Regions from separate parts of the Ruania suaedae genome, predicted to be linked through region 1. Evidence: riboswitches for the same ligand, from Rfam matches in the RefSeq annotation. Region 1 holds a riboswitch; each other region holds the start of a gene.

Region 1 (9,891 bases):
CAGCAGGTGGCGGGATCGTCCGAACGCATTGGCCGGTACTCGACCGTGGTGCCCTCGGCACTGGCCTCGAGCGTGGGCCCGGCGGCCTCGGTCCGCTCCGTCAGGATCACCTCCACCTCGACCTCGCCGCCGGTGACCAACGGCGCCCACGCCGCGGGCAGGGTGGGATCGTCGGTGACCCAGTCGACGTCGTTGAGGCGGCCGAGGCGCCGGATGTCGCACGCCTCGTTCACCACCAGCCGGTAGGGCCAGACGCGGCCCGGTTCGATCGTGTCGCCGCTGCGCGCCGGCGCCTGCTCGTCCGCGGCATCGATCAGGTCGGGGTCGGTGCCGATCTGATCCGCCGTGGCGGTGCTGCCCGGCGTGGACAGGTCGGCCGAGACGACGGTGCGCTCCTCCGGCACCCCGGCGGGCGGGTCCTCGGCGCTGAGCTGGACGTGGAACGGGCCCTCGGGAAGGGCCTCACGCTGGACGGCCACGACGAAGGCGTGCGGGTTCGCGTCCTCGGTGCAGGCTCCCGGTGAGCCGGGCACGACGATCTCGGCGTGCAGCACCCGGCCGGTCGCCACCACGTCGTCGAGCCGGATCGGGCAGCTGGAGCCGTACACGGCACCGAACCAGACGGCGATCTCGCTCTCCAGGTCCAACGCCGGCACCTCGCCGCTCATCCCGGCTTGCTCCCACAGGTCGGCGTACTGCGACTCGGTCGTGGCCACCCCGGTGCGATAGACCTCCCCGGTCTGCTCCTCTCCGAGCAGCCGCCACTGCTCCCCCTCGGTGGGCTGCTCACCGGGCTCGACCACCTCCTCGGGCTCCGGCCCCGAGACGCACAGCGGTTCGTCGACGAACTCCTCCATCGCCTGCAGGTTCTCCTCCGACAGGACGCTGAGTTCGACGGCGACCACGCCCAGCTGAGGTTCCGGTGCGAGACTGCTCACCGCGCCCTCGGGTCCCTCGGTGCGCACCCGCTCGGCGAGGTCGGCCAGCTGCTCCTCGGTGTGCAGGGCCTCGACCACCGCCACCCCCTCGTCGCTGAACTCATCGGCGACCTCGGTGCGGCGCTCGGCGACATCCTGGGTGAACGCCACCGACACCCAGCCGTTGTGCTCGCGGTCGATCCAGATCCCGGCATAGCCCGGCAGGTCCTGCGCCCACGCACGGACCTCCTCCACGGGCTGGTCGTTGCCCACGTACACCGGATCGTCCCGGTAGTTCTCATCGGGAGCGCGCAGCGGTGTGACGTCCTCGCAGGCGACGATGCTGTCGTCGGGAGGTGGTGCGCCCGGTGTCTCGGGTTGGATCGCCCCGCACGCGGTCAGACCAGCGGTCGTCAGGATCGCCATCGTGGCTCCGAGACGCTTGCGGTCGCGCATCTTGCCCCCACTTTCCGGGTTCATCACGATCGTGTCCTGACGGCCGACCGTGTTGCACCTACCACGCAGCCTACTGTCCGATCCGTGGGCGGGCGCGGACAGTGACATGACAGCCCGGCGATCGCCGACCTACGATGCAGGGGACCATCCAGAGCAGCCGAGAGATCTGGCTCGATGACGCTGCAGCAACCTCGCCCGAAGGTGCTACCGCCAGAACCGATGGAGGAGCGCATGACCGAGCACACGACCGGGCACCCGAACGGTCCGGGCACACATGGCCGGGGCGGCCCCGCCGGACCTCCTGGCCACCGGTACCGGTTGCTCACCGGTCCTGACGACGCGGCCTTCTGCGAGCGCGTCAGCGATGCCCTCGAGGAGGGCTACGAACTGTACGGGTCGCCGTCGGTGACCTTCGACGGCAGCAGGGTCATCGCCGCACAGGCGGTGCGGTGGCCCACCAACGACGAACGACCGAACGCGGAGGTGCGGCCCGTATGAGCTATGCAGGTGACCTGAACCCCAAGGACGCATGGGCGCTCCTGGCCGAGCACCCCGACGCCGCGCTCGTGGACGTCCGCACGCAGGCCGAGTGGTCCTTCGTCGGTGTGCCGCGCACGGACGAGATCGACCGGCCGACGCTGCTGATCGAGTGGAACACCTTCCCGAACGGCTCGCGCAACCCCGCGTTCCTGGACCAGCTGAGCCGTGCCGGGTACGCGGCCGGGGACGGCAAGCCGCTGGTGTTCATCTGCCGCAGCGGACAGCGCTCCATCGCCGCCGCGGAGGCGGCCACGGCCGCCGGGTTCGGCCCGGCGTACAACGTCAGCGACGGTTTCGAGGGGCCCACCGACACCGAGGGCCACCGTGGCTGGGTCGGGTGGCGGGCGGACGGCCTGCCCTGGACGCAGAGCTGAACCGGGCGCCGTCGTGAGTGATCCGCGCCCGCACGCCAGTCTGCCCGAGGGGCTCGGGCCGGCCACCCTCGCCGTGCGCGGCGGGCAGCAACGGACCGAGTTCCGTGAGACCTCCGAGCCGCTGTTCCTCACCCAGGGGTACGTCTACGACCACGCCGCCGACGCCGAAGCCGCGTTCGCGGGCGAGGCCGACCGGTTCATCTACTCCCGCTATGGCAATCCGACCGTGGCCGCCTTCGAGGAACGGTTGCGCCTGCTCGAGGGGTCCGAGGCCTGCTTCTCGACGGCGACCGGTATGTCCGCCGTGTTCACCTCCCTGGCCGCCCTGGTCTCCTCGGGCAGCCGGATCGTGGCTGGGAATGCGTTGTTCGGCTCCACCTTCGTGGTCCTCGACGACATCCTCGGCCGGTGGGGCGTGCAGGTGGACTACGTGAACGCCCACCGGATCGAGGAGTGGGAGGCGGCGCTGGCCACCCCGGCCGACGTGGTGCTGTTCGAGACGCCCTCGAACCCGATGCAGGACATCGTGGACGTGCAGGCGGTGTGCGAGCTGGCCCATCGGGCGGGGGCCACCGTGATCCTCGACAACGTCTTCGCCACCCCGATCCTGCAGCGCCCGCACGAGCTGGGCGTGGACGTGGTGGTGTACTCGGCCACCAAGCACATCGACGGCCAGGGCCGGGTGCTGGGCGGGGCCATCCTCGGCAGCCGGGACTACATCGAGGGGCCCGTCAAGCAGATGATCCGCAACACCGGTCCGAGCCTGAGCCCGTTCAACGCCTGGGTGCTGCTCAAGGGACTGGAGACGCTTGCCGTACGGGTGCGGGCGCAGACCGCCGCGGCGCTGGAGATCGCGGGATGGCTGGAGTCCCAGCCGGGGGTGCGTGCGGTGCGCTACCCCTTCCTGGACTCCCATCCGCAGGCCGAGCTGGCGAGAGCCCAGATGAGCGGCGGAGGCACGGTGGTGACGATCGACCTGGACGTCGATGGCGAGCAGGAGCAGATCAAGGAGCGCACGTTCGCTTTCCTCGACGCCCTGCAGCTGGTGGACATCTCCAACAACCTCGGGGATGCCAAGTCGCTGATCACCCACCCGGCCACCACGACGCATTCGAAGATCGCGCGGGAGAAGCGCTACGCCGTCGGGATCACCGACTCCACGGTGCGGCTCTCGGTCGGGCTGGAGGATGTGGTGGACCTGCAGGCGGACCTGAGTCGGGCGCTGCGGGCGCTGTAGCAGCCGGGTCAGGTGGTCGGCAGCCACACCCGCATCGAGGACGGGCCACGGTTGCCCCAGGAGTGATAGGGCACCAAGCGGACCGGACGCACATCTGTCAGTTCGGGATGCTGAGGTGCCGACGTGTAGGGCCAGGCCACGTCCGGGTGCGTGGCGGTCCTGACATTGACCGTCACGTCTCCCGGCCCACCTTGCGGTGGACGTGAGGAATCGACCAGGACGTCGCCGATCTCTCCTGCCAGATCGATGCCCTCGAGGCAGTAGACCCGCGGTCCGCACTGCACCGCGACCTGCCCGCGCACCGCGTCGATCCGGTCATCCGGCCAGATCCAGCGGGGCGCGACGGGCAACGTGAGGACAACCTCGGCCCCTGCCGGCGGGGCTTCGACCTGTGCATACCCCGGCTCGACCTCCTGTACGTGGCCATCGATCTCGACGGTGGTACCCGCGGCCCACTGCGGCACCCGCAGGGAGAGGGTCCACTCGCCGTCGGGACTGCGCTCGACCCGAATCCGGATGGCCCCGGACTCGGGGTAGTCGGTTTCGACGTGCACCGCCACCGTGCCGGTTGCCAGCTCAGCGGTGACCGTTCCCGACGCGTATTGGTTCAGCTGCAGTCCGTTCTCGCTCGCTGTGGCGACGTAGGCATCCAGCGAGGCGATAGTGCGGGCGACGTTCGTGGGGCAGCAGGAGACGTCGTACCACGGGGCCCGCATGCTCGACTCCGCCCGTGGACTCGGCACGTCAACCGCAGGGGGCTCGCCGGCCTCACGGCGGTAGAGGGTGTTGGAGTAGAAGAAGCTACGCCCGTCCTCCGCCGGGGACGTGGCGACGACGTTGAACAGGATCCGCTCGATCTGGTCCGCCCATTCCGGGTCGCCGGTCGCGAGCAGCAGTCGCTGAAAGTACTGGATGGCGCCGATACCGGCGCAGGTCTCGGAGTAGGAGCGGTCCGGGGGCAGGGAGTAGTCCTCGCCGAAGGCCTCTCCGGTGTGCCGGGCTCCCATCCCGCCGGTCAGATAGGTGCGCCGCGCCAGTGTGGTGCGCGCCTGTTCGAGCAACGCCTCGAGCAGCTCGTCATCGCCGGTGTCCACGGCCACGTCGGTGGCGCCTGCGGCCAGGTACAACGCCCGCACGGCGTGACCGCGCGCGACCGTGGCCTCACGGACCGGCACGTCGTCCTGGTAGTAGGAACGCCCGAGCTCGATGTCGGCGAGAGTGCCACCTCCGCGGCGTTGCACGAACAGGGCCGCCTGGTCCAGGTACCGCTGCTCGCCGGTGGCGCGGGCGAGCTCGGCCAGCGCGGTCTCGACCTCGGGATGCCCACCGACCTGGGCTCGGCCGTCCGGGCCGAACTCTGTGCACACGTGGTCGGCCGCGCGCAGTGCGAGCCGCACGAAGTCGTCCTCGCCGGTGGTCCGTAGCCGCGCGACCGCGGCCTGGAACAGGTGCCCGTAGCAGTACAGTTCGTGCCCCCACTCGAGGTTGGAATACCGGGGGCGCTGCCCGGGACGGCCGAACTTCGTGTTGAGGTAGCCGTCGCCGGTCTGAACCGGGGCGATCCGTGCAGTGAGCGCACGGAAGCGCTCGTCGAGGGTGGTGCTGCCGGTACGGCCGATCTCCCAGGCCATCGCTTCCATCAGCTTGTACACGTCGGAGTCGGAGAATTCCCGGCCTCGCCGGACCTCGGTGATCGTGCCCGCCACGGCAGCGTCAAAGTTGCCGATCCATCCCACCCGCTCCATCCAATCCTGGGCATGGTCGATGATCGTGGTGGCATTCAACTCCTGCAGGCGAGCCCAGAAGCCTCCTTCGATGGCGACTTGGGGCCCTCCGAGTGGCCGGACGGCGCCCTGAGCGGGCATCACGGGCAATCCAGCGGAGTGTGTGGTGGGTGTGACAGACATGGGCTTCCTTGGTCGAGGGGCCTACTTGACCGAGCCCGCGGCGAGACCGTCGCGGAGCTGGCCGTAGGCGAGCAGGTACACGATGAGGATGGGGATCGAGGTGAGCACCGAGAGTGCCATCAGTCCGGGCCAGTTGATGCCGAAGGCGGAAACCTGCTGCGCCAGTAGGGCACTGAGCGGGTACTGACCGGGCGAAAGGTAGAAGTTCACGGCGTAGAGAAACTCCCCCCAGGAGAGCAGGAACACCAGGGTGCCTACCGTGAACACCCCGTTCCGGGCGATCGGTAGCACCACGGTGGCGAAGATGCGCATCACCCCGGCACCGTCGATCGCGGCCGCCTCCTCCAGCTGGGGCGGGACGGCCCGGAAGAACGGCCGCAGCAGCATCACCGCGAACGGGGTCAGCAGTGCGGTATCGGCGACGATTACCCCTGCCGTGGAGTCGAGCATGCGCCACTCGCCGAAGATCTGGAACAGCGGGATCACGTTCGCCGTCTGCGGGCTCATCTGGAACACGATCAACAGTCCCAGCCCGATCATCGAGACCCATCCGCTCACGCGCGCCACGGCGTAGGCGGCGGGCACGGCGATGAGGAGTACGAAGGCGGTGGTTCCGACGGCGATCGCCACCGACTGCTGCAGGGAGCTCCACAGCTGTGGGCCGATCATGTCGCGGTAGGCGTCCAGGGTGGGGCTGAAGGAGAACGCAGGCCCGAACACCTCATCCGAGCCCTTGAAGGAGGTGAGCACGATCCAGAACAGGGGGACCCCGTACAAGAGTGTCATGAGCACTTTGATGAGGCCGGTCACGGGCCCTGTGCGCTCGTTCATCCTCGGGTCTCCTCTCGTCGGATCGAGCGGGCGTAGACCACCGCGAGCAGGAGCACCATCGCCACGGCGAGCACCGAGGTTGAGGCCCCGAGGCCGTAGTCGTAGCGGGTGAACGCCTGCAGATATCCGAGGAAGGGCAAGGTATTGGTGGCGGTGCCCGGGCCTCCGTAGGTCATCACGTAGATGAAGTCGAAGGACCGGAAGCCGTACACCACGGTCAGGATCAGCAGCACCAGGCTGGTGGGCCGCACCGCCGGGAGCATGATGTGCCGGACCTCCTGCCACCGGCTCGCTCCGTCCAGGGCGGCCGCCTCGAACTGCTCCCGGTCGATCTGCAGCAGCGCGGCCCGGAACACAAGTGTGTTGAACGGGATCACCGCCCATGCGTTCACCACGGCGACCGACCCGAGTGCCCAGTACTGGTCGTACAGGAACGGGCGCTCGGAGAACCCCAGACCGGTGACGATCGAGTTGGCCAGGCCGTCGCTCGCTAGCAGGAACTTCCACACCGATCCGTTCACCACCGGGGGCAGGGCCCAGGCGAAGACCATCAGGGAGAGCAGTACGGAGGACCACCAGCCCTTGGTGCGCAGTGCGGCTGCGGCAGCGAACCCCCCGATCATGCCAAGGATCGTCACCGCGAGGACGAAGATCGCCGTGCGTGCCAGGGCGTCCCCGGTCGCCCCGGAGGCGAAGCCATCGAGATAGTTCTGCAGACCGACGAATGCCCAGTCCTGGCCGAGGTTGCTGGTGGAGACGTCTGAGACGCTCATTCGCAGCAGCTGGATCAGCGGGTAGAGCGAGAACAGTCCCAGCACCACCACGGCGGGCAGGGCGAACGGCGCGTGCGGGGAGAGGCGCCGTCGGCGTTTCCTGGCCTGGCCTGGCCCTGGGCGCCGGGCGGGTGGTGTGGTGGTCGCCGTGGTCACGGCACGCCTCCCGCGCTCGCTGCGGTCACTGCTCGGCGAGTAGCGGCTCGAGGTCGGCGATCACCTGGGAGGCGGCCTCCTCGGGATCCTGCTGCCCGCCCAGGACGGCGCTCCAGGCCTGACCGACTGCGAGCTGCACGTCCGGCACGGACTCCGGCGGGATGGACTGCGCGGGATAGCTGGCTCCGTAGGCCGCCACGGTCTCGGTGAAGGCCGAGAGGAGCTCGTCGCTGGTGACCGCCTCGTCCTCGGCCGCATCGGAGCGGGACGGGATGTAGCCGACCGTCTCGGTGGCCGCCACCTGTCCTTCCACGGAGAGGTACGTCGTCGTGAGGTACTCCCAGGCGAGATCCGGGTCATCGGCATTGGCGGTGATGCCCTGGCCCTCGCCACCGAGGTAGACCTGGCCGGAGTCGTCGAGCGGGAGGGGGACGACTCCGTACTCGAAGGAGGCGTCCTCAGCGGCGCCCATCTGCCAGTTGCCGTTCTCGGCGAACGCGATGTCCCCCGCGGCGAACTCCTGGAAGGGCACGGTCTGATCCCAGTTGACGACCTCGGGGGAGAGGTAGCCGGACTCGACCCAGCCGCTGACGCGGCTGAACGCACTCTCGAGCGCGCCCGCATCCGGGGAGTCGTAGCTGAAACCGTCGTGGGAGAGCCACGGGTAGGCCTGCCACTCGCCCTGCCCCTGTGGGAGTCCGGTCATGGTGATGCCTTCGTAGCCGGCCTCGACTGCCGCCTGCATCGCCGCTTCCAGTTCGTCCATCGTCTGCGGTGGCTCGACGCCGATCTCGTCGAGAATGTCCTGGTTGTACCAAAGACCGAGCAGGTTCACGTACCCCTGAACGCCGTAGATCTGGTCGTTGACCGAGTGGAGGACTGACTCGGGAAGCTGGTCGGTGTCTTCCCAGTCGGCGAGGTAGTTGTCGAGTGGGACGAGAACATCGGCCAGGGCGAGCGTCGAGGTCTCGGCCCCGTTGAAGACCACGACGTCCGGACCCTCGCCGGCGCCCGTGGCCGAGACGACCTTCGACATGATCTGGTCGTACGGGACGTAGGCGTTCTCGACCGTGACGTCCGGATGGGCATCCTCGAACATCTCGGCGTAGGTGTCCATCACCTCCACCTGGTTCGGCTCTGAGAAGTAGTGCCAGACAGTGAGGGTCTGCTCGCCTTCGCCGGCAGCGCCGTCCGAGGCCTCCTCATCAGATCCGCCGAGTCCAGTGCCCGATCCACAGGCCGCGAGCCCGAGAGAGACGGCAAGGCCGCCTGAGGCGAGAAGCACCGCCCGACGCTGCCATGGGGTGTGAGTGCTGTAGGTCACGAGGATCTCCTTCGTTCCTGTGGGGCCGGCAACGCTCGAAAACGCTTTCGGCAGTTTCGAGCAGGTTAGCATCCGGTTCGTGTACGGTCAACGGGTGGACAAGTGCGCGGGGATGGCGAAGGCGGCTTAGATGACTGGAAATTCGGTGCGCGCGACCCTGCGCGACGTGGCGTCCGCTGCCGGTGTCTCCCTCGCCACAGCGTCGAAAGCGCTCAACGGACGGTCCGATGTGAAGGCCGACACCCGTGTCCGGGTGCTGGAGGCGGCCGAGGATTTGCAGTTCACCCCCAACTCGGTGGCCCAGCACCTGGTCTCGGGGCGCACGCGCTCGGTGGGACTGATCACCTCCGATCTGGTCGGGCGCTTCTCGCTCCCGATCCTGCGCGGTGTCGAGGGAGCGTTCGGGTCACAGCAGATGTCGGTTCTGCTGACCGATGCTCGCGAGGACTCGATCCGCGAGCAGCACCATGTGCGCACCCTGCTCGGACGTAAGGTGGACGGGCTGATCGTCGTCGGTTCCCGCACCGACCCGCGGCCCTCCCTCGGCCGCCATCTCCCGGTGCCAGTGGTCTACACCTACGCCCCCTCGGACGATCCCCAGGATCTCTCCTTGATCTGCGACAACGTCGGCGCCGGTGAGCTGGTGACGCGACACCTGCTCTCGTTGGGCAGGCGCCGTATCGCCCACATCCTCGGCGACGGGACGTATCAGGCGTCGCACGACCGGCTTGCTGGGATCACTGCGGCGTTGGCGGAGGCGGGTGTGGAGCTGGTGGGCGCTCACGACATGTTCGGGTCGTGGACCGAGTCATGGGGGCGCGCCGCGACCACGCAGATCATGGATGCCCATCCCCGAGTCGACGCCATCATCTGTTCCTCGGATCAGATCGCCCGCGGCTGCTTGGACTCGTTGCGAGAGCGTGGAGTCACGGTGCCAGGCGATGTGGCGGTGGCCAGTTTCGACAACTGGGAGATCCTGGCCACGGGATCCCGGCCGGAACTGACCTCGGTCGACATGAACTTTCAGGCGATGGGCAAGGCTGCGGCCGAACAGATTGTCGTAGCGCTCGACGGCGAGCCGCGAGCGGGTCTGCTCACCCAGGTGTGCCGACTCGCGATCCGCGGGTCGACGGTGGGTGAGTGAACCGGCGTAGTCGGCTCAGTCGACAACGCCGTACAGGCGGTCCCCGGCATCACCCAGCCCGGGGATGATGTACCCCTTCTCGTTCAGATGATCGTCGACGGCGGCCGTCACGATGGTCACGTCCGTGCGGTCGCCGATGGCCTCCTGCACCGTGCGCAGGCCCTCCGGGGCCGCGAGCAGGGTCACGCAGATGACATCGCGCGCGCCGCGCGCGAACAGGTACTCGATACTG
Region 2 (9,891 bases), 1.5 Mb from region 1:
CGTGCTGCACGTGCGCGGCGGTGACGGCGGGCACGGCTGCGCATCCGTGCACCGCGAGAAGTTCAAGCCGCTCGGCGGACCGGACGGGGCCAACGGCGGCTCCGGCGGGGATGTCGTGCTGGTGGTGGACCCGCAGGTGACCACCCTGCTCGACTTCCACCACGCCGCCCACCGCCGGGCCGAGAGCGGCACCCAGGGGATGGGCGACATGCGCACCGGGAAGGTGGGCCAGCCGCTGGAGCTGGCAGTTCCGGATGGCACGGTCGTCAAGACCCCCGGCGGGGAGGTCCTGGCCGACATGGTCGGCGCCGGCACCCGGTTCGTGGCCGCCGAGGGCGGCCGGGGTGGTCTGGGCAACGCCGCCCTGGCCTCACCCAAGCGCAAGGCGCCCGGCTTCGCCCTGCTCGGTGAACCCGGGCGTGAGCGTGAGCTGGTGCTCGAGCTCAAGACCGTGGCCGACGTCGCCCTCGTCGGCTACCCGAGCGCGGGCAAGTCCTCCCTGATCGCGGCCATCTCCGCGGCGCGCCCGAAGATCGCCGACTACCCCTTCACCACGCTGGTGCCGAACCTGGGCGTCGTGCAGGCCGGGTCCGAACGGTTCACCGTGGCCGATGTGCCGGGCCTCATCCCCGGCGCCAGCGAGGGCAAGGGACTGGGTCTGCAGTTCCTGCGTCACATCGAGCGGTGCGCGGTGATCGTGCACGTGCTCGACTGCGCCACCCTCGAGCCCGCACGCGACCCGATCAGCGATCTCGACGTGATCGAGGCCGAGCTGGCCGCCTACCAGGCCGACCTCGACGTCGGTGACGGGCACGTGCCGATCGCCGAGCGCCCCCGACTGGTGGTGCTCAACAAGATCGATGTGCCCGAGGCGCGTGAGCTGGCCGAGATGGTGCGTCCCGAGCTCGAGGCCCGCGGCCTGCGGGTGCTGGAGATCTCCACCGCCTCCCACGAGGGGCTCCGGCCGTTGACGTTCGCCCTCTCGGAACTGGTGCTGGCCGCCCGCGCGGCGGCGCCGGTGGCCGAGGCGACCCCCACGGTGCTGCGGCCCCGCGCGGTCGATGACGCCGGCTTCACCGTCACCCGCCGTCAGAGCGACCACGTCTACTACCTCGTGCGCGGGGACAAGCCCGAACGCTGGGTGCGTCAGACCGACTTCGCCAACGACGAGGCCGTCGGCTACCTGGCCGACCGGCTGGCGCGGCTCGGCGTCGAGGACGAGCTCTTCAAGGCCGGCGCCGTGGCGGGCGACGAGGTGGTGATCGGCGATGGCCCGGACGGCGTGGTCTTCGACTGGGAGCCGACGATGGCCGTCGGTGCCGAGCTGCTCGCCGGTCCCCGCGGCACCGACCTGCGCCTCGAGGAGCACCACCGGCCCACCCGGGCGGAGAAGCGCGAGGCGTTCCACGGCAAGATGGACGCCAAGGCCGCAGCCCGGGCCGAGCTGTGGGCCGAGGGCGAGGACTCCGCGCCGGTTCGCTCCGGCGACCCCGACGGGAAGGGCGACGGAGGCTCGGCGTGAGCCCCGCCGTCGCCGACCGGGCGGCCTTCGCCGACACCTCCCGGGCCGCGCGGATCGTGGTGAAGGTGGGTTCGTCCTCCCTCACCGACGCCTCCGGGCGCCTCGACGTGGGGCGCCTGACCGCGCTGGTCGATGTGCTCGCCGCCCGGATCGCCGACGGCGGCCAGGTCACCCTGGTCTCCTCCGGCGCCATCGCCTCGGCCCTGACCGTGCTCGGCCTGACCGGGCGGCCACGCGACCTCGCGACCGCACAGGCCGCCGCCAGCGTGGGCCAGGGACTGCTGATGGCGCACTACACCCGCGCGTTCGCTGCGCACGAGCGGCACGTGGGGCAGGTGCTGCTCACGGTCGAGGACGTGGTGCGGCAGGGGCACTACCGCAACGCCCGGCGTGCCCTGAGCCGGCTGCTCGACCTCGGCGTGGTGCCGATCGTGAACGAGAACGACACGGTCGCCACGCACGAGATCCGGTTCGGTGACAACGACCGCGTCGCGGCGCTGGTGGCGCACCTGACCCACGCCGACGCGCTGCTGCTGCTCAGCGACGTCGACGCGCTCTACGACGGGCCGCCCCAGCGCCCCGGAGCCCGGCGGATCGCGTGGGTGGGCGGCCCGCAGGATCTGGCGGGCCTGGAGATCTCGGCGCCGGGCAGCGCCGTCGGGACCGGGGGGATGGTCACCAAGATCGAGGCGGCGACGATCGCCACCGGATCCGGGGTGCCGGTGGTGCTGACCTCGGCGGCGAACGCTGCCGCCGCCCTCGCCGGTGAGGACGTCGGCACCTGGTTCGCCCCCACCGGACGGCGTATCCAGACCCGGCGGCTGTGGCTCGCCCACGCCGCCCGCACCCGCGGCCGCGTGATCATCGACGCCGGAGCCGTCCGGGCCATCACGGCGGGCAAGAAATCGCTGCTGGCGGCGGGCGTCATCGGCGTCGAAGGCGGTTTCGAGGCAGGTGACCCGGTGGAGGTCGCCGACGAGGCGGGTGCCGTGGTCGCCCGGGGGTTGGTCGGCTACTCCGCGGAGGAGCTGCCGCAGCGGATGGGCAGACGCTCCGAGGAGCTGGCCCTCGAGCACGGTGAGGCTTCGGTACGGGCCGTGGTGCACCGTGACGACCTGGTGCTCGTGCGGCCTCGCTGACTCCACCGGGCCGGCGGTCGCATCGGCGATGTATCACCCGGGTGCTTGTGCGCTCCTGAACAAGCGTGAAGAGTACTCCCATCATGGATCGATCCGCGCAGCCCACGGTGTGGACCGTGGCAGCCGAGCACTACCGCCAATGGCGGGACGGCTCGCCCACGGCCATGGACGAGCTCGTCCGCTGCCTGACACCGGTGCTGTGGCAGGTCGTGCGGGCCCAGCGCCTCGACGCCGAGACCGCCGCCGACGTCGTCCAGTCCACCTGGCTGGCACTGGTGCGCCACCCCGACGCCATCCGGGACGCCGACGCCGTCGGGGGATGGCTGGTGACCACCGCACGGCGTGAGGCATGGCGGGTGGTCAAGGCCGGAGCACGGACCGAGCCGATGGGCGAGCTGCCGGAGACCGGTCAGGGCGCCTCCGCCGAGCAGGAGGCGACCACGCGGTGGACCGGACGGGTGCTGTGGGACGCCGTCGCGCAGCTGTCGCAGCGGTGCCAGCGGCTGCTGCGGGTGGCGGCCTTCCTGGACCGGCCCAACTACCGGCAGCTCGCCGGGGAGCTCGACATGCCGATGGGGAGCATCGGGCCGACCCGTTCGCGGTGCCTGGCCCGATTACGGACGTTGCTTGCTGCTGAGGGGGTCGACCATGCGTGAGGACGAGGCGCTCGAGGCGCTGCGGAAGATGTGGGAGCGCGCCGATCCGGTGCCGGACGGGCTGGTCGACTCGGTCATCGTGGCCGTGGCCTCCGAAGACCTGGACGCCGAGCTGCTCAGCCTGCGCCCGGTCGAGCTCGCCGATGTGCGCGGCGAGTCCGCGCAGGTGCTGGAGTTCGTCTCCGACAGCCTGACCCTGGTGGTGCGGCTTGGCCAGGAGGCCGACGGCCGGCGCCGGGTGGACGGCTGGGCCGAGGGGATCCGGGAGGTGGCGCTGGTGCATGAGGAGTGGTCACGCACCGCCACGGTCTCGCCTGCCGGGCGGTTCGAGTTCGACAGGGTGCCCGGCGGACCGGTACGACTACGACTGCGCAGTGATGACGGTGCGTATCTGACTCCAGGATTCGAGGTATGAGATGACGGGCTGGAAGCCTCCCGCCGTATGGTCGCGGATCCGCCGCACCGGTGCCGATCCGGAGGCGGGCTGGTCCGGCACCACTTACCTGGGCGATGCGCTGCTGTGCCCGCTCGTCCCCGGCGTCGAGGAGGACCTGGCGGTCCTGGAGGAGGTGCTGGGGGAGCGGCAGTGGTCGGCGAGGATCGGCCAGGCGGTGCTGTACCCACCTGAGCGGGTGAGCGCCGAGACCGGGCTCACCGGCGCCGTCGGACGCCTCCAGGAGAGCTACGGCACGAAACCGGGGGCGGGCCCGCCGGAGCTGCGCGAGGTGTGGAAGCCGCTGTTCGGGAGCGGCCGCCGGGCCGGGCCCGAGGGCGAACCGATCGCCGCCGGCGTGCTCGAGGTGAGGCTGGCCCGCCGCCACGGCAGCCCGGTGGATCGACCGGACGCTGCCGTGGTCCTCAAGGCGGTGCAGGAGCGGCATCCGGGCGCCGTGCTCGGTCTCGACCACCCGCTCACCCTGGGCCCCTTCATCGAGACGAACCCGTTCATCGAGACCAATCCCTTCATCGAGACGAACCCCTTCATCGAGACCAACCCGTTCATCGAGACCAACCCTGCCGGCTCGTACACACGCCCCGGGCTCGGCGGGCGCCAGCCGGTGAGCCTGCCGATCCCCGCGCCGCCCCGCCGCCCCGAGGCCGGCCGCCGGGTGACCGTGGCGGTGCTGGACACCGGGTGCGGGGACCACGAGTGGCTCGAAGGGGTGGTCCGGGTGCCGCAGCTGGCGGGTGCGCCGGTCGGGCGCCACGGGTCTCCCGACCCCGAGCGTGACCCCGCGGGTGGCCCGCAGATCAGCGGGCTCGCCGGCCGTGCGGCTGGGCACGGGACCTTCATCGCCGGTCTGGTGCGCCAGGTCGCTCCCGATGCCGATGTGCTCGCCGTGCGCGTCTGTGACGGGGACGGGGTGGTGACCGAGCTCGAGCTGATCACGGTCCTGGCGCAGCTGGCGCAGTACCAGCGCAGCTCGGGTCCGGTCGATGTGGTCAACCTCTCCCTCAGCTATACCCACGAACGACCCGAGGACCGGGCCTACAGCTCGGCCCTGTACGGGGCACTGCATCAGCTGCGCGCCGACGGCACCACGGTGATCGCCTCCGCCGGGAACGCCGCCACCACGCGACCACACCTGCCGGCCGCCTTCACGCTCTCACCGGACCCGGCGGTGGCGCCGCTGGTCTCGGTCGGCGCGCTCAATCCGAACGGCACGATCGCCGCCTTCAGCAACCAGGGTAAGTGGGTCACCGGCTGGGACCAGGGCGCGGCGCTGGTGAGCACGAGCCCGCAGCTGGACTCCGGGCGCCAGCCCACGGTCCGCACCGGGCCGGGCAGCGAGACACTCGACCTCGACGACTTCCGGAGCGGCTTCGCCGTCTGGAGCGGGACGTCCTTCGCCGCTCCGCTGCTCGCCGCCCGGGTGGCGGCGATGCTCGAACCGAGCGTGCCGCCCGGCAAGGACGTGCCGGACCGGATCCGGGCCGCCGGGGCGGCACTGCGCGCGGTGGAGAAGGCACAGGACCGATGAGGTGACCCAGGTGCTCGCAGGCGGTGCGCCCGAGACCGCCGCCACCCTCCATGCCGAGGCCAGGCGCGCGGCCAACGGCGGTGACCTCCCCGAGGCGGAGCGCCTGCTCCACCGGGCGCGCCGGTGCGCCACGAGCGCGGAGGAGATCGCGCGGATCGAGGGCACCCTGGCGTTCGTCGAGGTGGAGCAGGGCCGGGCCGAGGAGGGCCTGGCCCGGTGCGTGACCGCCTACCAGGGAGCCCGGAGCGGGACGGCGGAGCACGCCGTGCTGGCCGGCCAGCTCGGCACGATCCGGTTCGTGCGCGGGGAGACCGAGGCCGCGATCGAGCTCTTCAGCACGGCTCTGGAGACGCTGGTGGGGGAGGAGCGCTGCCGCATGCTCCTCAACCGAGGGACTGCACACCTGACCGTCGCCGCCTACGACGCCGCGCGCCGCGACTTCGAGGAGGGGGCGAGGGGCCCGAACCCGGTCTCGGCCGCCAAGTGCGCCCACAACCTCGGCTACGTGCACCTGCTGCGCGGGGAGCTGGTGGACGCCCTGCGCCGGATGGACCAGGCACGCCTCGGTCTGGCCGACCTCGGTCCGGCCGTGACCGCCACGCTCGACATCGACCGCGCCGAGGCACTGGATGCCGCCGGCCTGCGCGGAGAGGCGGTCGCCCTGCTGCGGCAGGTGGCCGCACGGCTGGCGGAGACCGACCTGTGGCGGCTGCAGGGGGACGTCGACCTGCACCTGGCGCGCCGGCTCGAGGGCGAGGACGCCCGGTGGGCGGCCGAGCGTGCCGTGCGCCGCTTCGTCCAGCACGAGAACGCCGTCGAGGCGGACGAGGCGCGCGCCGTCGGGCTGCTGCTGAGGTGCCGCACCACCTCGCCCCCGGAGGCGGGTGTGCTGGACGGGCTCGCCGATCGCCTCGGGGCGGCGGGACGTTCCCACACCGCCACCGCCCTGCGGATGCGTGCCAGCGGTCTACGAGGCCGGGAGCCGGTGCCGCCCGGTCCGGAGGCACCGCTGACCGTGCGCCTGCTCGCCGGAGAGGTCTCGGCCGAGCTGGCGCTCGGATCGGGGAACACCGGCGCGGCACTGGCGGCGGCCTCGGACGCCATCGACGAGCTGGACCGGTGGCAACGCGGGATCGGCAGCCTCGAGCTGCAGTCGGTGAGCAGGCGGGTGGGGGCGCGGGTGATCCGCCTGGGGCAGCGGGCCGCCTGGCTCAGCGGGGACGCCCAGCACCTGCTCACGTGGTCGGAACGGGCGCGCGAGCTGGTGGCGCGGGTACCGGCGACGCGTCCGCCCGAACAGCTCGGCGATCTCCTTGCCGACCTGCGCCGGCTCGGCCCCGACGGGGATCCGGACCGGCGGCGCCGGCTGGTGGAGGAGATCCGGCACGGCCGCTGGCTGACCGCCGGGGAGCTGGGCACGAGAGGCACGACCAGCACTGTGACGGTGGCGGAGGTACGGCAGGCGGCGGGGCCAGGGCGCTACGTGAGCCTGATGGAGATCGAGGGCCGGCTGATCGCCCTCACCCTCGGTGACCGCGAGGACATCCTCGATCTCGGTGCCTGGGGCGAGATGGATCGCCTTCTCGGCGGTCTCGGTGCGGACCTGACGATGGCGGCCCAGCTGCGCGCACCGGTGGTCCGTGCTGCGCTCCGGGAGCGGATCGAAGGCCTGGACCGGCTCCTCGCTCCGGCGTTGCACGGCGCCGGCGCGCTGACGATCACCGCACCGGCGGTGATGGCCCGGATGCCGTGGGGGCAGCTGCCGAGCACCGCCGGTGTGCCGGTGACCGTGCCGACCTCGGCGAGCGCGTGGCTGCGCCAGGCCGCGCCCCGGCCGATCCACGGTGTCGGGGTGGTCGTCGGGCCCGGGACCCGCACCGGGAGCGCGGAGGCGGACCTGGTGCGCCGGCGATGGCACACCCGCCCCGTGCGGGAGGGGGAGGACTGCCACGACGCCGAGATCCTCGCCGCCGACGTGGACCTGCTGCACGTGAGCGCCCACGGTCAGGACCGGGAGGCGCACCCGCTCTTCGCCTCCCTCACCCTGACCGATGGCGACCTGTTCGGTCACGATGTCGAGCTCTACCCGCGGGTGCCCCCGGTGGTCGTGCTCTCGGCCTGCGGCGCCGCCGGGGGTTCGCTCGGGATGGCCCGGGCCTGGCTGCACGCGGGCGCCCGGACGGTGGTGGCGGCGCCGGCGGACATCTGCGAGGACGCCGCGCTGGAACGGTTCGGCGCCCTGCACGCGGCGCTCGCAGTCGGGCGGACGCCCGCCGCGGCGGCCGCGCTCGCGTTCGGCACGGACGCCCTCGACTGTGCGGTCCAGTGCTACGGAGCCGGCTGAGCGCGGCGCACCGATCGTGATTGGTTGACACGTCATCCAATTCGCTCGTACAGTGCAGACCAAGGTCTTGAGTGTCAGCACACGTGGACGCAGTGCCACGGCCCCGGCCGGCTGACCGGCAACCCTCCACTTGCGGTGGGGTGCCCCGGGTGACGACCTGGCCCTGGCCACCTGGTGCAGGGCAAGCGCAACACCGCGAGCGCGGTGGACGAGAGAAGGACACAGCAACAGATGATCCAGGACCGGACCCCAGTGTTCACACGGCCCGCACGGCCCGCACTGCGCTTCGCCGCCTGCATGATGTGTCGCTGTTCCATGTCGGCCTGAGCCGAACCTCGACCGGTCCCTCGGGCGCCTGGCCCCTTCGGAACCACCCTCGGTTCGCGGCTGCACACCTGCCGGTGGCGTGACAACGCCGGCGTGCACCGGCGATCGAGCTCCCCGCTCTCGCAGAACAAGGACACTCTCATGCCTGCTACGGCCACCCTGCCCACCTCGCTGATCTCCCTCGACCTGTCCGGCGCCGGCGCACCCCGTGAGTGGCGCCGTGCCGAGGACTCCGACGCCGAGTCCTTCATCATGGGCCGCCTCGCCGGCCTGGCCTCGCTGGCCGACAAGGGCGGCGTCGACCTGCTCACCCTGGACGAGACCTTCCACCACGCCGGTGTGCGCCGCCGCGACGACTGGCTCGACGGTGCCGTGGCCGCCTCCCGGCTGTCCCGCCACACCTCCCGCGCGACCCTGGTCGCCACCGTCCCGCTCGGCAGCCACCGACCCGAGCACGTCGCCGGCGCCGTGGCCAGCGTGCACCGCGCCTCCGCCGGCCGGGCCGGCTGGCAGCTCGAGGTGGCCGCCTCCGGCGCCCGGAGCCTGCGGGCCGTCGAGTCCGTCATCACCGGATGGCCGACGGCGCAGCGGGGGTCCGCCGTGGCGGCCCGCCCGCAGGTGGTCGTCCCCGTGCGCACCTCGGTCGACGGCGAGCTCGCCGCCGCCCGTGCCGACGTCGCCCGCCTGAGCGTGGCCACGCTGGAGGAGGCCCGTGCAGCACGTACCGCCATCCGGGAGGCGGCGGTGGAGTGGGGCCGCGACGCCGATGACGTGCAGGTACTGGTGGATGTGCACACCCTGATCTCGGCGGATGCGCCCAGCGCGCGCGCCCGCTGGGACCTCCTCACCTCGCTCGAGGAGCAGCCGCGCCCGGTGCCGCTGCGCTCGATCGGGACCGCCACCGACCTGGCCGACCTGTGGGCGCAGTGGGTCCACGCCGGTGCGGCCGACGGGTTCACCGTCATCCCCGCCTCGGTGCCCACCGACGTCGTCGCCCTGGTGCAGGACGTGGTGCCGCTGCTGCAGGCACGCGGACTGCGGGGCCCGCGCGCGGCGGCGGTGGAGACCGCTGCCGCCGGACGCCGCCGCGTGAGCGCCGCGCGCGCTCGGGTCACCGCCTGACCCGGCCCGTCTGACCCGGCTCGTCTGACCGGGTCGACACGGATGCGCCGGTCTGCGGCGCGATGGTGCTGCAGACCGGCGCATCCGTGTCGGCTGCGTCACCAGCGCTGGCGACCCGGCGTGTCGCGGAGGTAAACTCGCGACTGCGATCAGGGCTTCTGCGCACCAGCGGTGGGGTGGTGCGCGCGTCCGCGCACCCTGGAGCCGTGAATGTCCCCCCTGCGTTCCTACCGGAACCTCTTCTCGCTGACCGGCGTGGTCTACATCCTCGTGGCATTCCTCGCCCGGCTGCCGGTGGCGATGTCCCAGATCGGCGCGCTGCTGCTGGTCTCGGCCGCCACCGGCTCCTACGGCGCCGGCGGCGCGGCCGCGGGCGCGACCGCGGTGGTCAACGCCGTCGCCTCCCCGGTCGCGGGGGCGCTGACCGACCGGATCGGGCAGCGGCCGGTCCTGCTGGTGCAGTCGCTGGTCGGGACCGCCGGGCTGGTCTGGCTCGTGCTGGCCGCCTCCTCCTACACCTCCGGCGACCCCTGGTGGCCGCTGGTGCTCATCGCCGGGGCGAGCGGGGCATTCCTGCCGCAGGTGGGCACCCTGGCCCGGGTGCGCTGGCGCCCGATCGCGCGCCGGTCCGGCCGGTCCGAGCAACCGCTGGTCGATGCCGCGTTCTCCTACGAGGGGGCGGCCGACGAGGCGAGCTTCGTGCTCGGCCCGGCGGTGGTCGGCCTGGTGGCGGCGATGCTCAACCCGTCGGCCGCTCTGATCGCCGCCGGTGTGCTGCTGGGACTGTTCGGCACCTGGT
Region 3 (9,891 bases), 510 kb from region 1:
CTCGACGAGGTCGTCGAGCCGGTCCAGCGGGTCGGTGTCCTCCTCGCCCTTGGCCAGCGCCAGGAAGGTCACCGGCCCGACGAGGACGGGCCGGGTCAGCGTGCCCTGCTCCTTGGCCTCCAGGAACTCGGCCACCGGAGCCGAACCCGGGATGTGACGCAGCGGCGTCTGCGCGCCGATCTCGGGCACGAGGTAGTGGTAGTTGGTGTCGAACCACTTGGTCAGCTCCAGCGGGGCGGTCCCGGCGTCGCCGCGAGCCAGGCGGGAGTAGTCGGCCAGGCCGACCGGCCCCTCGGCGTCGATGCCGAACCGCTCCGGGACGGCACCCACGGCCACGGCCGTGCTGAGCACCTGGTCGTAGTAGCTGAAGTCGGAGGGGATGGCCGCCGCGTGCGGGTCGAGGCCGAGGCCACTCAGGTGCTCGCGGGTGCGGCGGCGCAGGGCGGAGCCCGCCCCGGCGAGGTCGGGCTCGGTGGTGGCACCGGACCAGAAGGACTCCAGCGCGCGCTTGAGCTCGCGGCGCGGGCCGATGCGGGGGTAGCCGAGCACGGTGGTGGCGGGGAAGGGCTGGGCGTCGTGGGTGTGCTGAGTCATCGAGTCCTCCGGTGGATCGGGTGGTCGTCCCCTGCCGGGGTGGGAGTACGAGGGGGCGGTGCAGTGTGAGTGGGAGTCAGTGGACGTCGGCGGGCCGGGTCAGGTGGGCCGCAGGCCGGACTCGCGCAGCAGGTCCAGCACGGCGCGCGAGGAGTTGAACGTGTAGAAGTGGATCCCGGGCGCACCGGTCTCGAGCACCTCGTGCACGAGCCGGACGCTGGCGGCGAGTCCGCGCCGGTACGCCTCCTCCTTGTCCGGCGCACTGTCGAGCTCCTCGAGCAGCGCGGGCGGCACCGGCACGCCGGTGAGCTCGACCATCCGGCGCAGCCGGCGCGGGTCGGTCAGCGGGATCAGGCCCGGCACGATCGGGATGCGCACGCCCGCCGCGCGCGCGGCACGGACGAGCTCGGCGTAGTGGCCGGCGTCGTAGAAGAGCTGGGTGATGGCGAAGTCCGCTCCCGCGGCCTGCTTCTCCAGGAGGGCGGCGACGTCGTCGTCCTCGATGCGGGGCCGCCCTTGGGCGTCGTAGGCGCCGCCGGGATAGGTGGCCACGCTGATGCTGACGGCGTCCCCCTCCTCGCCGAGGTGGTCGCGGGCGGTCTGCCGCAGCAGCGCCACGAGCTCACTGGCACGGGTGAGACCCTCAGGGTGGGGACGCCAGTCCGGTTCGCCGGCCGGCGCATCGCCGCGGAGCGCGAGGAAGTCGCGCACGCCCGCCTGCAGCAGGGTGGCGACGTAGCCGTCGAGATCCTCGGCGCTGGCTCCGACGCAGGTGAGGTGGGCCAGTGGCGTGATGCGGGTCTCGTCCCGGACCCGGCAGATCAGCTCCCGGGAGGTGGCACGCGTGGAGCCGGAGGCGCCATAGGTGATCGAGAAGTAGTCGGGGGCGAGATCGGCCAGTGCACCGATGGTGCGCCCGATCGTCTCCTCGCCTCGCGGCGTGCGGGGCGGGTAGAGCTCGAACGAGATGCACGGCCCCGGCCGGGGGGTGCGGTAGAGGGTGGCGGTGGTCATGGGGGACCCCCGCCGTCGGGTGGGTGGACCTGTGCCTGCATCAGAACTCCATCGGACCTGGCTGTAGCACCCTTCCCCGCGGGAGGCTTCCGTTGAGGGGTTGCTGCGGCGTCGTCGAGCCAGGACTCTCGGCCGCTCTGGATGGTGAGTTTCCGATGCTACCTGTCTCATGTCCTGCCTCCAGCTCGTATCACTGGATGAGACCGGCGGTGGAGCGACGCCGTGCGCGCACCGGGTCGGGGGGCCACACTCGGAAGGAGGGCAGGCCCGCCCGACTGATCACGTAGGAGGCACCCGTGCCGGACCCGATCACCGACCCCGACGCCTTCCCCTGGACTCGCGCCGGCGAGCACGTGCTGGTCGCCCGGCACGGCGCGCTCGGGCGGATCCGGCTGAACCGGCCCGAGACCATCAACGCCCTCACCACGGAAATGGTCACCGCGGTGAGTGACCAGGTGCATGCGTGGGCCGACGACGGGTCGGTCCAGGCGCTCGCCCTGGACGGCGCCGGTGACCGGGGCCTGTGCGCGGGCGGTGATGTGCGCGCGATCCGGGACTGGCTGCTGGCCGGCGACGTCGATCGCGCGGTGCAGTTCTGGGAGGCCGAGTACGCCCTCGACCGGCTGATCGCGCAGGCCCGGATCCCTGTCGCCGCCTTCATGGACGGGGTGGTCATGGGAGGCGGAATCGGGCTTGCCGGGCACGCTTCGCTACGGCTGGTGACCTCTCGCACGACCGTCGCGATGCCGGAGACGGCGATCGGCTTCTTCCCGGACGTGGGTGCGCTGTTCGAGCTCTCCCGGGCTCCGGGTGAGCTGGGCACCTACCTCGCCCTCACCGGGGCGCGAGCCGGCGGGCAGGAAGCGATCGCCGCCGGGCTCGCTGATGAGCTCATCGAGGCCGAGGCCTGGGAACGGCTGTGCGCGCGATGGGCCGGGGGCGCGCCCCTGGAGCCGGTGGAGGGCTTCGAGCCGGCCCGCCGTCCGGGCGGCTCGGTCGGTCACCGCGCGTGGATCGACGACTGCTTCAGCGGCGACGACCCGGTCGCGGTGGCCTCCCGCCTGCGTGATCGCCCGGAGCCGGAGGCACAGGAGGCGGCATCGATGTTGTCCTCGCGCTGCCCGTTCTCGGTGGCGCTCACCCTCGAGGCCATCCGCCGTGCCGCCCGGATGCCGACCGTGGCCGACGTGCTCGACCAGGACCTGCGGTTGGGCACGGGGTTGATGCGGGGCGCCGGGGCCGGTGACTTCATCGAGGGAGTGCGGGCAGTCCTCATCGAACGGGGGCAGGAGCCGCGCTGGCGGCACGCCTCGCTCGAGGAGGTCGACCCGGCCGAGGTGCTCGCGCTGTTCTGAGTGGCGTCAGGACCGCCGCTGGTCCTGCAACGTCCACACCAGCGGCACGCTGGTGGCCGTCGGCCCTTCGCCGAAGCTGGCGAAGCCGTCCAGATGGGTGTTGATGAACTCCTGCCAGCGCGCGTTCGGCTCACTGTGCTCCAGCTCGCGCATGGCCGCCTCGAAGTCGTCGCACTCGACGAGGTGGAAGAGATCCCGGCCACTGCGCCAGATCTTCCAGTCGTGCACGCCCAGGCGCGCGAACTCCTCGACCATCCCCTCGGGGATGGCCTGGTGGTCACGCTCGTAGGCTTCTTCGTGGCCGGGCTTGATGCGGGAGTGGAGAGCGATCTGCATGTGAGCCAACGTATCGTTTCCGGAACCAGCGCTCGGGTGTATCGGTGAGGAGGAGAGCATCGTCACTGCATCACCCGGCACCTCGCGAACCGCGCTCGCCCGGTGGCTGTTCTCCTACGCCAGCTTCTCCGTGCCGCAGGCCGCGGCCCCGATCGCCTTCGCGCTGCTCGCGCTACCGCTGACGGGTACGGCGGACAGCGGTGCGGCGATGGTACTGGCCATGACGGGCGCGCAGGTGATCGGCGCCGTACCGGTCACGCGTATGAGCCGTCGATTCAGCACCACCGGAGCTGTGCGGCTGCTGGTGGCGATCCGCACGCTCGCCCTCATCGCCACGGCGCTGCTGTCACATCTGCAGCTGCCGTTCGCACTCCTCATCGCCGCGGCGGCCCTGGCCGGGGTGGTCAGCGGCGCCGCCTACGGTCATATGCGGACGGCACTGAACACCGTGGTCCGGCCCGCGGGGCTGCCGCGCGCCCTCGGTATCGCGGCGACCATGAACGAGGTGGTGTTCGTCAGCGCCCCTGCGCTCGCCTCGCTCCTCGGTTCGGTCTCGGCGCCCGCGGCCGTGCTCGCGCTCGGCATTCTCGGCGCCGGCTCGCTGGCCCTCCTGCCACCGGCGCCGCGTTCGTCGACGGACGCAGCAGCGCCGCATGCGGCGGAACCGGCCGGGCCCGCGGCGCGCAGGCGCCCCGGGCTCATCACTCCGGAGATCGGGCTCTGGCTCTGGTGCGCCATGGCCGGGTCGGCCGCGGTGGCAGGGATCGAGGTGGGGGCTGTGTCCTTGGCTATCCGCTTCGGCCTGGACCCCGCCGCAGGCTTTCTCTTCGCCACGACGCTCTGCCTGGCGTCCGTGGCGGGAGGCGTCTGGGTGAGCGTCCGGAACCGGACCTCCCGCCAGGGCATCGTCGTGCTCCAGCTGCTGGTGACGACGATCGGTACCGTCCTGATCGCCTTCGGGCCTGCGCTGTGGTCCACCCTCCTGGGCGCGGTACTTGTCGGAGCGCTTCTCGCTCCACTGGGGACCCACTACTCGCTCGCGCTCGATCGGCTGGCGCCCCCACTGCGCCGGGCCGAGGTGTTCGCGCTGCTGCGCACGGCGCAATCGCTCGGGATCATCACGGTGAGCGGGCTGCTCACGCTCACCTCGCTCGAGGTGGCGCTGGCCGGGTCGAGCGTCTTGATGGCGACCGCCGCGGTCGCCGCCGCCGCGCGGCTGCGCTGACTACACCGGTCGGCGCCGGCCGGTGCATGACCGGTGCACCGGCGCACGACAGCGAGCGCCGCGCCATGGCTATCCACAGCCCCGTGGCCGATGCACCTTCGTCCACAACCCCCATCCGGATTTTTTCCCGTGATTGCAACGAAAAGTCTTGATCCATACGAACATCCGTACTACGCTGAGAAGCACGATCCCGAACCCGCCGTCGACCCGAGGAGGCCTCCGTGACCGCCACCGCGGACCAGCTCGAGGGCCGACTGGAACAGGTCGGTCGCGAGCTGGAAGCGCTGATGGACGCGGACCTCCACGATCTCCCCTCCGGGCGCCTCACCGGGCTGGTCGAGAGCGTCGAGAACATCGAACGGCGACTACAGGCCTTCGCCCATCACCTGACCGTCGCGGTCGAGGCCGACGGCACCTGGGCCGCCTCGGGATACCGCAGCCTGCCCACCTGGTGGGCCGACCGGACCGACCGCCGGCTCGGACCCACCCGTGCCCGCATCCGCACCGCTCAGAACCTGCACCAGCACCTTCCTGCCACCGAAGCGGCGCTCGCCGCCGGTGCCATCAGCGCCGATCACGCCGCCCTGATGGCTCAGCACTGCACCAGGACTTCCACGCTGATCGACACGCTGGCGGATCCGGAGATCGGCGAGGCCTTCCTCGTCGCCCAGGCCGCCGTCCTCGATGCCGACCGCTTCCGCCGCGCGCTCCAGGCCTGGGCCATCCGCGCCGACCCGGAAGCCGCCGACCGGAACTGGGTCGAGGACGCCGCCAAGCAGCACCTGTTCGTGTCCGAGACCCTCGACGGATTCGCCATCAACGGGTGGCTCACGCCCGAGAACGGCGCTGCCCTGAGGGTCGCGCTGGAAGCGATCGTGGGGGTGCCCGTGGTCGATGACGACCGCACACCGTCGGCACGATTGGCCGATGCCCTCATCACGCTGTCCCATCTCGCCCTCGACTCCGGCTCCCTCCAGCCGGGCGCCCGGATCCGACCGCACACCACCGTCACCGTCGATGCGCACACGCTCCACCGCCTGGCGACAGACCACGCCGAGCACACCGAGCACACCGGCGCGAGTGCACCTGAGCGCACGACACCGGGCAGCGAGCATGACCCAGGCGAGGGGGCCGAGCAGGGCGCCCGCCGGCCAGGCGCCCGCAGCGGCGACGTGCCCGACGGGACCACGCTGGTCGCCCGGATCGACCACCGGGCCATGATCGGCCTCGAACCCGCGGCCCTCGAGGACGGCACCCCCCTCAGCCCCGGCCAGCTCGCTCGCCTCACGTGTGGATCGGAGTTCACCCGCGTGGTCTTCGGGTCCGACTCCCAGCCGCTCGACGTCGGCCGTGCCCAGCGCCTGCACAACCGAGCCCAGACGACCGCGATCACCGCCCGGGACAGGCACTGCGCCTTTCCGGGATGCGCCGCACCGCCCGGATGGGGCGAGGTGCACCACAGCCTCTGGTGGAGCCGCGGCGGCGCCACCGACACCCACCACGGCATCCTGCTGTGCTGGTTCCACCATGATCGGGTGCACCAGCGCGAGATCGCGATCAGCCGTCATCACGACCATTGGCACTTCACCGGCCCGGATGGGGCTCCGGTGAGCCGTCGTCACCCGCCGCCCTGCGCCGACTCCGACTGGGAACCGCCACCCATCCAACCTGTCTTACCCGATGGAGCGCCGCAGCTCGCGTGAACCTCGGCAGGTACCTGGTGGTGCGCAGTGGCCGTGATTGATCTGTGCTCAGCGCGGTGCGCGCTGCGGGAGCACCAGCCGGCGGCCGTCGATCGGGTGGGTGACGATGTCGACCGGGTGCCCGTACACCCGCTCCAGGTGCCCCGCGGTGATCTCCTCCGGGGCGCCGCACACGGCCAGGCGTCCCTGATCGAGCAGCAGCACCTGGTCGGCCACGGCGAGCGCCGAGTCGACATCGTGCAGCACCACCAGCACCGTGCCGCCGGCGGCCGCTACCTCGCGGCAGAGCGCATGCACCAGCGCCTGATGGCGCAGGTCCAGGGCCGCCGTCGGCTCGTCCAGGAGCACCACCGGGGTGTCCTGGGCCAGCACGCGCGCCAGCTGCACGCGGGCCCGCTCGCCTCCGGAGAGCGTCAGCACCCGGCGCCCGGCGGCCGCCGACATCTGCGTCTGCGCGAGCGCCGCGGCCACGATCGCCTCACGACCGGCCGCGCTCTCCTGCGCCCGCCACGGCCGCCGACCGAGGGCGACGATCTCCGCGCCGAGGTAGTCGAAGGAGACGCTCGTCTCCTGCGTGTACACCGAGCGCCGCCGGGCCGCCTGCGACGGGCGCAGGGACGGCACCGGGCTGCCGTCGAGCAGCACGGTGCCGCTCACCACGGGCACGTCGCCCGCGATCGCACCCACCAGGGTCGACTTGCCGCTGCCGTTCGGGCCGATCACCGCCGTGACCGTGCCAGGCGCGGCGTGGAAGCCGACGCCCTCGAGCACCCGCCGCGAGCCCCGGTCCACCACGAGGGACTCCACCACGAGGGACGGAGCTGAGGTGTTGCTCATGCCGCGATCCGGGCCCGCAGCAGCAGGAAGAAGACCGGGCCCCCGACCACGGCGGTCAGGGCTCCGATCGGCAGGTCCACGAAGGGCACGGCGGTCCGGGCCACCAGGTCGCTACCGGCGATGAGGACGGCACCACCCAGGGCGGACAGCGGCAGGATGTAGCGCTGGCGCGGCCCCACCACCAGGCGCAGCAGATGCGGGACGATCAGGCCCACGAAGCCGATGATGCCGGCCACGGCCACGGCGGCCGCCGTCAGCAGCGCCGCCACGAGCACGGCCTGCACGCGGAAGGCCCGCAGGTCCAGACCGGTGTGGACGGCGGCACGTTCACCGAGCGCGAGCGAGTCGAGCCCGGAGGCCAGGAAGAAGGCCCACACCAGGCCCACGGCCACGAGCCCTCCGGCGATGCGTACATCGGACCACATCGCCCCGTTGAGACTGCCGAGCTGCCAGAACACCACGGCCTCACGGCTGGTGCTGTCGGCCAGGAAGATCAGCAAGGACGACGCCGCCCCGGCCACCGCATTGACGGCGATACCCACGAGCACGAGCGCCACCGTGCCGCCGCCGCGCACCGAGCCGGCGAGCGCCCACACCAGCATCGTGGTGGCGATGCCCGCGGCAAAGGCAGCCGCCGGCACGGCCACGGTCATCGTGGCGGCCGAGCCGAGCACCGTCGCCGCTGCCGCGCCCACCCCGGCGCCCGAGGTGATGCCGACGACGCTGGGCTCGGCCAGGGGGTTGCCGAACAATCCCTGGGTGATCGCCCCCGCCGTCCCGAGCCCGGCGCCGACGAGCAGCCCTGCCAGGATGCGCGGCAGGCGCACGTCCCAGAGCACGCCGTCGGCCGGGGAGGCCAGGCTGTCCCCGAGACCGACGGCATCGAGCATGCTGTCGGCGACCTCCGCGAGCGGGATGCGGTACTGCCCCAGGTGGAGCGACAGCACGCACAGCACCAGCAGCGCGAGGAGCAGCGCCGCCCCCGTCACCACCGCCCGGGAGTCCCGGCGCGGCAGCTCCTCAGGCGCCCGCTCGCCGTCATGCTCGGCGAGCGCGGGATCCCACCGTCCGAGCGGGCGGGCCGTCGTCGTCACGGCTGGTAGACCGCGTCGGCCAGGGCCGTGAGCACGGCCGGGAAGGACGGCCCGAACGAGAGCACGTCGCCGTCGGACATGTCGACCACGCGTTCGTGTTCGCCTGCGGTGGTCTGCGCGATCCCGGGTCGCTCGATCAGGCCCGGCACACCACCGGTGGACTCCAGCCCGCCGGTCATCGTCAGGATGACCTCCGGCTCGAGCGCGATGACCGCCTCCGCGGTCGCCGGCGCGATGTCGGTGACACCGCTGTCGGTGGCGGCATCGGTCCCGCCGATGTGCTCGATCAGATCGTCACCGCCGGACCCGTCGCCCATCACGAAGAACACGCTGCCGGTTCCCCGCACGTAGAGGAACACCATCCGCAGCGGGTCCCACTCGCCGGCGAGCCGCTCGACATAGTCCTCGGCCTCGGCCAGGTCGGACTCGAAGCGTTCCACGAGCGCGGCGCCGGCCGAGGGCACGCCCAGCGCCCCCGCGACGTCCGTGATCTGCTCGGCGATCAGGTCCACCCCGCGCTCGGAGGAGACCACGAGCACCGGCACCCCGGCGGCCCGCAGCTGCTGGGGCACCTCCGGTGGCCCCAGCGTGGTGTCCATGACGACGGCGGTGGGGTCCAGCCCGAGGATCGCCTCGACGCTGAGCTCGTGGCCGTTCTGGGTGACGACAGGTAGGTCGGCGAGGGAGCTCTCCGTGTTCGACACCGATCGGCCCACGAGGCTCTCGCCCAAGCCGAGTCCGACGACGGTCTCGGTCAGGGTGCCGTAGAGGTCGAGGGCGAGCAGGCGGGAGGTGTCCTCGATGGTGACCTCGACGCCGTCGACGCCGGTGGAGGTCACGGGCAGCTGTGGCGACGCGGCGCCCGCCACCGGTTCGATCTCCGCAAGTTCGGCGGCGGTGGCGGGCCCGCGCAGCGACCGCGGGTCGGGGCCGGGATCAGTGCTCGCCTCGGCCGTGGCGGTCGGGGACGGGGAGGCCGTGGTGGGCGCCGGACTCGTCGGGTCGGCCGACGGCCCGGCCGCCGTCCCGGCTGCGGTGCACCCGGAGAGGGCGAACGCAGCCAGGACGACGGCCGAAGCCAGGCGAGAACGTCGTCTCACCGGCGCGCTTCCCGGCGCCCGACCAGCAGCACCGAGCCGAGCAGGAGCATCGCCCCCGCGACCGCGATCACCGCGGCCGGATCGACACCGGTCTCCGCAAGGGTGCCGGAGGCTGCGGAGCACTCCACCGCGCCGCCGACCGGCAGCTCGAAGGACAGCGTGTCCAGCGCGGTACCGACCTCGTAGAACCCGGCGAACCCTTCCGCCCCCGCGGTGGTCAGCGTGGCGCTCGCGCCACTCACGTCCACCGATCCGCCCGACGCCGAAGCGGCCGGGAAGGTGAGCGAGGCGAACGCGATACCCGGGTAGGAGTCGGTGTTGCCCTCCATGTCGTTGGAGGTGACGTCCGCGTGGAGGGTCGCGCTGGTCGGTCCGGTCACCCGCAGCACCAGGTTGCTCACCGTCATGTCGAGGACACCGTCGTGACCGGTGAAGTGCAGCGAGCCACCGAAGGAGACGGTCCCGGTGAGGGTCTCGGTGTTGATGCTGCCGGACCCGCCGGACCAGTGCCAGCCACCGGAGACGTCGGAGATCGGGCCGCTCACGTCCCAGCCACCATTGGCGATGCCACCGGAGATGTAGCTGCGGAAGCTGGACTTCAGGCCCCAGGTGAGCGAGGCGCCGGAGACTGCG

The links. A riboswitch is a leader RNA that binds a small molecule or an ion and turns the genes downstream of it on or off. The one in region 1 is predicted to bind S-adenosylmethionine.
Region 2: it holds a riboswitch for S-adenosylmethionine, as region 1 does, so the genes downstream of both, LQF12_RS10530 (LLM class oxidoreductase) here and LQF12_RS03625 (DUF1737 domain-containing protein) in region 1, are expected to answer to the same signal.
Region 3: it holds a riboswitch for S-adenosylmethionine, as region 1 does, so the genes downstream of both, LQF12_RS01265 (methylenetetrahydrofolate reductase) here and LQF12_RS03625 (DUF1737 domain-containing protein) in region 1, are expected to answer to the same signal.

Annotation. Positions count from the first base shown of each region.
Region 1 covers NZ_CP088018.1:794,943-804,833, forward strand. The annotation lists gene LQF12_RS03620 (hypothetical protein) at 1-1,400, opposite strand, end outside; SAM riboswitch class I at 1,515-1,599, shown strand; gene LQF12_RS03625 (DUF1737 domain-containing protein) at 1,605-1,871, shown strand; gene LQF12_RS03630 (rhodanese-like domain-containing protein) at 1,868-2,287, shown strand; gene LQF12_RS03635 (O-succinylhomoserine sulfhydrylase) at 2,301-3,524, shown strand; gene LQF12_RS03640 (glycoside hydrolase family 127 protein) at 3,533-5,431, opposite strand; gene LQF12_RS03645 (carbohydrate ABC transporter permease) at 5,453-6,217, opposite strand; gene LQF12_RS03650 (carbohydrate ABC transporter permease) at 6,259-7,191, opposite strand; gene LQF12_RS03655 (sugar ABC transporter substrate-binding protein) at 7,217-8,515, opposite strand; gene LQF12_RS03660 (LacI family DNA-binding transcriptional regulator) at 8,646-9,659, shown strand; gene upp (uracil phosphoribosyltransferase) at 9,675-9,891, opposite strand, start outside.
Region 2 covers NZ_CP088018.1:2,293,908-2,303,798, reverse strand. The annotation lists gene obgE (GTPase ObgE) at 1-1,522, shown strand, start outside; gene proB (glutamate 5-kinase) at 1,519-2,661, shown strand; gene LQF12_RS10550 (RNA polymerase sigma factor) at 2,745-3,317, shown strand; gene LQF12_RS10545 (hypothetical protein) at 3,310-3,732, shown strand; gene LQF12_RS10540 (S8 family peptidase) at 3,734-5,299, shown strand; gene LQF12_RS10535 (CHAT domain-containing protein) at 5,301-7,643, shown strand; SAM riboswitch class IV at 7,707-7,837, shown strand; gene LQF12_RS10530 (LLM class oxidoreductase) at 8,112-9,092, shown strand; gene LQF12_RS10525 (MFS transporter) at 9,303-9,891, shown strand, end outside.
Region 3 covers NZ_CP088018.1:284,010-293,900, reverse strand. The annotation lists gene metE (5-methyltetrahydropteroyltriglutamate--homocysteine S-methyltransferase) at 1-594, opposite strand, end outside; gene LQF12_RS01265 (methylenetetrahydrofolate reductase) at 694-1,608, opposite strand; SAM riboswitch class I at 1,654-1,756, opposite strand; gene LQF12_RS01260 (enoyl-CoA hydratase/isomerase family protein) at 1,905-2,963, shown strand; gene LQF12_RS01255 (L-rhamnose mutarotase) at 2,970-3,299, opposite strand; gene LQF12_RS01250 (MFS transporter) at 3,430-4,524, shown strand; gene LQF12_RS01245 (HNH endonuclease signature motif containing protein) at 4,746-6,227, shown strand; gene LQF12_RS01240 (ABC transporter ATP-binding protein) at 6,276-7,064, opposite strand; gene LQF12_RS01235 (FecCD family ABC transporter permease) at 7,061-8,158, opposite strand; gene LQF12_RS01230 (heme/hemin ABC transporter substrate-binding protein) at 8,155-9,258, opposite strand; gene LQF12_RS01225 (HtaA domain-containing protein) at 9,255-9,891, opposite strand, start outside.